DNA from 2 places in the Novosphingobium kalidii genome. Region 1 is predicted to be linked to the other one. Evidence: riboswitches for the same ligand, from Rfam matches in the RefSeq annotation. Region 1 holds a riboswitch; the other holds the start of a gene.

Evidence for each region. Region 1 has a riboswitch for cobalamin ahead of ABVV53_RS02450 (TonB-dependent receptor plug domain-containing protein). Riboswitches for the same ligand answer to the same signal wherever they lie in the genome.
Region 2: it holds a riboswitch for cobalamin, as region 1 does, so the genes downstream of both, ABVV53_RS10310 (HoxN/HupN/NixA family nickel/cobalt transporter) here and ABVV53_RS02450 (TonB-dependent receptor plug domain-containing protein) in region 1, are expected to answer to the same signal.

The regions. Positions count from the first base shown of each region.
Region 1 is NZ_JBEWLY010000007.1:124,720-127,920, reverse strand. It holds gene ABVV53_RS02450 (TonB-dependent receptor plug domain-containing protein) at 1-1,827, opposite strand, end outside; cobalamin riboswitch at 2,023-2,214, opposite strand; cobalamin riboswitch at 2,274-2,480, shown strand; gene ABVV53_RS02445 (hypothetical protein) at 2,697-3,201, shown strand, end outside.
Region 2 is NZ_JBEWLY010000014.1:103,162-106,362, reverse strand. It holds gene ABVV53_RS10325 (c-type cytochrome) at 1-309, shown strand, start outside; gene ABVV53_RS10320 (c-type cytochrome) at 381-860, shown strand; gene ABVV53_RS10315 (hypothetical protein) at 909-1,211, shown strand; cobalamin riboswitch at 1,325-1,557, shown strand; gene ABVV53_RS10310 (HoxN/HupN/NixA family nickel/cobalt transporter) at 1,868-2,905, shown strand; cobalamin riboswitch at 2,978-3,201, shown strand, end outside.

The sequences.
Region 1 (3,201 bases):
TACCTGCAAGATCAGCGCTTCGCTCACGCGCCACTGCGCCCGCAAGTCGACAAGCCAGTAGTCGTCGAGCACTTCGGCGCTGCTGGCGTTGTTGAAGCTTTCGCCCGAATAGCGCGCCGCCACGCTGGCCCGCAGACCGGAGGGAAGTTCCACGCCGCCCTCCAGGTTGGCGAGATGGCGCGGCACACGGGCGAGCTGGCGGCCATAGAAGGCGCTGTCATCGCTGCGGTCCTCAGCCTTGATCCAGCTGTAGTTGCCCTCCACGAAGAGCACGTTCCAGCGAGCCGAGCCGGCCAGTTCGAGCCCGCGAGCGCGGCTCTCCTTGATGTTGGCGTAGTACCCGAAACGGCTCGTAGCGGTGCCCGGGATGAAGCAGATCGGCGGCTGGGCGCCAGTGGTCGGGCAATACGCAAAGTCAATGAGGTTGTCGGTATCGCGCTGGAACCAGGTCGCCGAGGCTTCAAAGATCTCCCCAAAGCGATGCTCAAGGCCGACTTCCCAGCCCTTCGCCTTCTCAGGTCCCAGATCGGCGACACCATAGGCGCTGAAGAGCTGGTAAAGCGAAGGCGCCTTGTAGCCTTCGTCGTAACTGGCGCGCAGAATTGTGGCGCCGTCGTTGGGAGTGTAGACAGCGCCGGCGCTGAGCACCGTGTTGTCGCCAAAGCGCGACTGGTGATCGTAGCGCGCGCCTGCATTCAGTGTGAGACCGGCAACCGGCGTAAGCCGGACCTGCCCATAGAGACTGTCGGTGTCGGCCTCGCTCGGGACCAGCGTATAAGGCGCAAGAGTGTTCGATGGCGAAGCCGTGGTCATGCGCTGCTCCTCGCGCTCGGCTCCGAAAACAACGCCCAGCGCCTCGGAGGCGCGGTAAGTACCCTGGTATTCGAACCGCCGGACTCTGCCCTGCGCATCGAAGGTGATCTGACGGACGCGGCGTGATGGATCGTAGTTCTCGCGGTCCGTCTCGGTCTGGAGCACTGCGAGCCGGTTCACCAGTTTGCCGCCGAGCAGTGCAAAGTTGAGGCCTGCGTAGCCAGACCATTCCTCGGTCACACCATAGGCACTGCTATCGCCGCTGAAGTCATCGAAGTCGTTGCGAGCTTCGGCCCAGTAGCCCCGCACATCGAGCGAGACACCCTCTGCCAGCCGCACCGTCACCGTACCGCTTGCAGCCTGGCGGGAATAGCCGTCGTCCTCGGTGCCGTTGGCGCGCGTAGAAATCCCGTCAGTGGTGAAGGTGGAGCCTGCCAGGCGCCAGTCGATAGCCTCGCTCGTGCCGCCGATACCTGCGCGAGCAGAAACGGTTTCGTTGCTTCCTCCTTCGAGTGCAATGCTGCCTTCAAGCGGCTTCTCGGGCCGGCGTGTGGTGACGTGGACCACGCCTCCGATCGCATCGCTACCCCACAGGATCGACTGCGGGCCGCGCAGGATTTCTATGCGCTCGATGTCGTCGAGCATCAGGTTCGAGAAGCCATATCCGCCAGCGGTGGATGAGGGATCGGACAAGCGCATGCCATCGATCACCATGACGGTCTGCCCGGCGTCGGCGCCGCGAATCCGCAACGATGTAACAGCGCCGTAGCCGCCGTTGCGTGAAAGGCTGATGCCGGGCGTGCGCAGGAGAATGTCGGAGACAGCGATCGGCTGCTCCTCAATGATAGCCTCTTCGTCAAGGACAGTGACGCTGGAGGAGTTGCGTTCCTGGGAGACGGGAGCGCGGAAGGCGCTGACGACGATGCTCTGATCCGGCGCCTCGTCGGCGTAAGCGGGAGCGGAGAGAAGCAGCGTGATGACCGGAACAGCGGCCAGAGAAGTGATACGAGGCAAGATGAAGTCCCTTCCAGCAAACGGCGTCGAACCTGCCGGTCGACCGTCGCAAGGGAACGTGCGCGCTTGCCCCGTACGCAGGGCACGACATGACGCCCCTTGCGCGGTTTCCCGGCAAGGCAGTGCTGTCGTTGCACGAGGGGCGACCCTGCTTGTGGCGAGGGCCCTCGAACACCCGGTGCACCCTGCCCGGATGAAGAACGACTGCGTCAGGTAGGTCTCCTGGCTTGCGGGTCAGCACCGTTCCGGCCGCCTTCTCAGAACTGGGAAGTCCCAATGGCGAAATGGCCGGATGGCTCACCGCTTACAGTTGCAGGGGCAGCCCGGGGCTTTCACCCGAGTTCCCTTTTGATCCCTTCGCAGGGAACCTGTCGCGGCGCGGCCCCTATCCCGGACATACGCTGCATGCAAGTGGCTGAAGCTTGCCGCTCGCCGAGACATGGCTTATCGCGGCTCGCGTATCGGGTGCCCGAAGGGGCTTAATCGGGAAGTCTGGGGCTGGCGGCGTTGTCCGCTGGAGACCAGCACTGCTCCCGCAACTGTGACCGGTGAGCGCATCGCCACGATGCCATTGGGAGGCTTACTCCCGAGAAGGCGGCGACCAGCGTGTTTGATCCGGAAGTCAGGAAACCGGCCTGATGCCGTCGTTCCTTCGCGCGGGCGGGATGAACCGAGCGAACGAGGGGCTCGCACAATGCGGGCAAGACCCTTGGCGGACGACATTCGTGTGTCGCGTCGAAGGGGAGCCGTACGTTATGTCCAAACGCTGACCTGCTAGAGACGGCAGCTGTCGCTTTGCCTTGCTTCCTTCACGTGATCGCGCGCCAGCTGCGGGCGCGCTCTTCCACAGCCCTGACCGGAGACCCTCTATGGACCGTCGTCTTTCCTTGCAGTCGCCGCGCTTCGAGCTGGCGACATTCGCCACGCTCGCCGCCGTCATGCTCATCACCCGCACGCACTCGCTCAGCCATGTGGTGCATCTGCCCGACACCAGCCTCGCGAGCTTCTTCGTGCTTGGATACTTCGTGCGGCGTCCAATGGCCTTCGCGGGGCTGTTTGCCCTCGGCTTCGCCATAGATGTCGTGAAGATCTACGTTCTCGGCGGCTCCGGCTTCTGCTTCACGCCCGCATACTGGATGCTGCTTCCCGCCTACGGAGTGATGTGGTTCGCGGGTCGCTTCGTGGCCGAGCGCTTGGGTGAGCGGCTCTCCGCACTTTTCGCCGCGGCCGCGCTGCTGGTAATCTCCGCATTCGTCTCCAATCTCTTCTCCAGCGGCGGGTTCTACTTCCTCGGCGGCCGCTACCCGGATCCGACCATTGCCGAGTTCCTGCCCCGGATTCAGCGCTACTTCCCCGGCACTTTGCTGGCGACCT
Region 2 (3,201 bases), on a different contig from region 1:
GAACTGCTGGGAGAGATCGCGGCCGGCATCAAGCCTGCCGATCAACTCGCCGAAGTCACCCGCTCGATTGCAGAGTCAGCGGCGGCATCGAAGGCGGCCTTCGAGCCGCGTGTACCTGGCGGCCGCTCCAAGCCCGAAGTCTGGAGCAACTGGGCCGACTATTCGCAGCGGTTGGACGCGTTCGAGCGCGACACCAGGCAACTCGCGGAGCTGGGCGCCAAGGGCGACCTTGCCGGCGTCACCGGGATGCTCGGCAGCGCATTGCCGTGCAAGGAGTGTCACGACGTCTATCGTGAGCCGAAAAAGTAGCATTTCTGAGGTCGGGTTAATGCCTCCCTGTCGCGAAGCCACGGGCAGCATATGACGATCCGGAGTAATTGATGAAGAAGAGGATGATGAGCTTGCCCAGTTTCAGCCGCTTTCATATTCTGGCAGCCCTGACGCTTGCCGGCGTAGCAGCTCCCTTGCTTGCGGCCCCTGCCGATGCCGTTCGCGCCCGCATCGCCGGCTATAAGCACCTGGGAGCGGCCTTCAAGGCGGTGAATGATGGGCTGCGCAGGCCTTCCCCGGACAAAGCCGAGCTTCTGGGCGCCGCACGCACGATCCGCCAGTCCGCAGCTCAGCAATACAAGTGGTTTCCTCGCGGCAGCGGCCCTCAGGCTGGTGTGAAAACTGCAGCCAAAGCGGCGATCTGGACGGATCCCGTCAAGTTCAAGCAAGCGCAGGACGCTTTCGCAGCAAAGGCAGTCGCCTTGGAGCGTGCCGTCGCTTCGGGCGATGCTGGCGCCATCCGCAGCGCCAGTCGGAGCCTGGGCGCGACATGCAAGGGCTGCCACGACCAGTTCCGGTCAGAGAGCTAGTAACAGGAGGCGTACCGCCGCAAGGGCGGACGCGGATCGGAGATAACCATGACGATCGCACGCCGCCGCTTCCTGGGGCTTGTGCTGACAAGTGCCCCACTCATCGGCGTCCTTGCCAGCACTTCCGCCCGCGCCGCCACCTGCTATGACCCGGCTGCGCTTCCGCTAAGCCAGAAAAACCGGCGCAGGTCGCTCGGCTACATGGAAGTCGCCGACGATCCCGCAAAGCGCTGCGCGGGATGCGCGTTCTTCACAGCGACTGCCGAAGAGTGCGGTCAGTGTGCGATGCTTAGCTCTACCGTGAATTCAGGGGCGTCGTGCGGCTCCTTCGCACCGCGGCCGAACGGCTGACAGATCGCGTAAGTTACCCCACAGCTTTCCCGATATCCGCGGCCACGAGGGATCGGATCTTGGCTTTTGCGGTACGTTGGATTAGCCAGGCTGCGGAAGCCGGGTCTTGCTGGCTTTCGAATGATCGCGCCGGTGCCCCCAACGGGGCTTAATCGGGAATGCGGTGTGGGGGCTTACTCCCAAATCCGTGGCTGTCCCTGCAACTGTAAGCGGATAGCGCGATGCACATTGCCTCTCATTGAAGGGGCAGCCACTGGGCCGGGCGCGAAATCGTGCGAGGCTTGGGAAGGCGTGCATCAAGCTGTGACCCGTGAGCCAGGAGACCTGCCGGCGTCTGGTCGCTCTTGCCTTGGTCCAGGGGATGGCCGCGGCACGGTGAACTCCGTCTGAGCGACGAACGTGCGGCTGGGGCCGCATCGGTGACGTGCGTCGGTCGCCTTTGGCGTCGGCTGTCGCGCGTGCCGACCGTTCGCGCGGACGCCCCGGCCTTGTCGTGAAGACGCCCGGGGAACTTTCATGTTTAAGTCTATCGTGACTGGCGGCACTTGCGCCGCATTTCTGCTGCCGAGCCTCGCCTGCGCGCAAGATGGCGCGCGGGGCTCACACAAGCCCGCCAAGAGGAACCTTCTCGCCTCTTTTCGCGGGAGGAGCCAACCATGATCTTATCGGGCTCATCGTTCCTCAGGAGACGTGTCGGCGTTCTGCTTGTGGTGCTGATCTGCGCCAACTTGGCGGTTTGGGTCTGGGCCTACAGCCTGTTCCATGGGCAGCCGCTGATGCTGGGGACCGCCTTGCTGGCTTGGGGTCTGGGCTTGCGCCATGCCGTCGATGCCGACCACATAGCGGCGATCGACAATGTGACCCGCAAGCTGATGCAGGACGGGCAGCGGCCCATCGCGGTCGGCTTCTGGTTCGCGGTGGGGCATTCGGCGATCATCGCCATCGCCTCCGTCGCGATCGCGCTGACGGCCAATGCCTTGGCGCGGTTCGGTGCGTTCAAGGAGGTGGGCGGCGTGATCGCGACCATGATCTCGGCGCTGTTCCTGTTTGCCATCGCCGCCATGAACCTGGTGATCCTGCGCTCGGTCTGGCGCACCTTCGCGCACGTTCGTGCGGGCGGCTCCTATGTCGAGGATGATCTGGACATCCTGCTAGGATCCCGCGGCCTTCTATCGCGGCTGTTCCGGCCGATGTTCCGCCTCGTTAACAAGAGCTGGCACATGGCCCCGCTCGGCTTCCTGTTCGGGCTGGGCTTCGACACCGCGACGGAAGTGGCGATCCTGGGCATGTCAGCCAGCCAGGCGGCGAGCGGGCTGTCGATCGGCACAATCCTGGTGCTGCCCGCGCTGTTCGCGGTTGGCATGGCGCTGGTCGACACCGCCGACGGCGTGGTGATGCTGGGCGCTTACGAGTGGGCTTTCGTCAAGCCGATCCGCAAGTTGTATTACAATATCACCATCACCCTGATCTCCGCCATGGTGGCCATCGTCATCGGCGGGATCGAGGCGCTGGCGCTGATCGGCGACAAGTTAGGCCTCACTGGCGCGCCATGGCGCATCGCCGCGGAACTGGGCGAGCACTTCAACAGCCTTGGCTTTGCCATTATCGGACTGTTCGTGCTGTGCTGGCTGGCAAGCTTCGCGATTTATCGCTGGAAACGGTTCGACGAGATCGAGGTTACGCCAGCCGCCTGATGGAGACGACAAGAGCGATTGGCTTGGCTACCGCTTTGAGTTAGGGCGATCATCGAAACGCCGGTAAAACAGCGTTTCGATGATCGCGCCGGTGCCCTCGCAAGGGGCTTAATCGGGAATGCGGTGAGGGGGCTTGCTCCCAATTCCGCGGCTGTCCCTGCAACTGTAAGCGGATAGCACGATGCACATCGCTCCTGAATGCGGGAGCAGCCACTGGGCCCCGCCGTGCAGGCGAAGTCTGGGAAGGCGTGCATCAAGCTGTGACCCGTGAGCCAGGAGACCTGCCGGCGCACCGG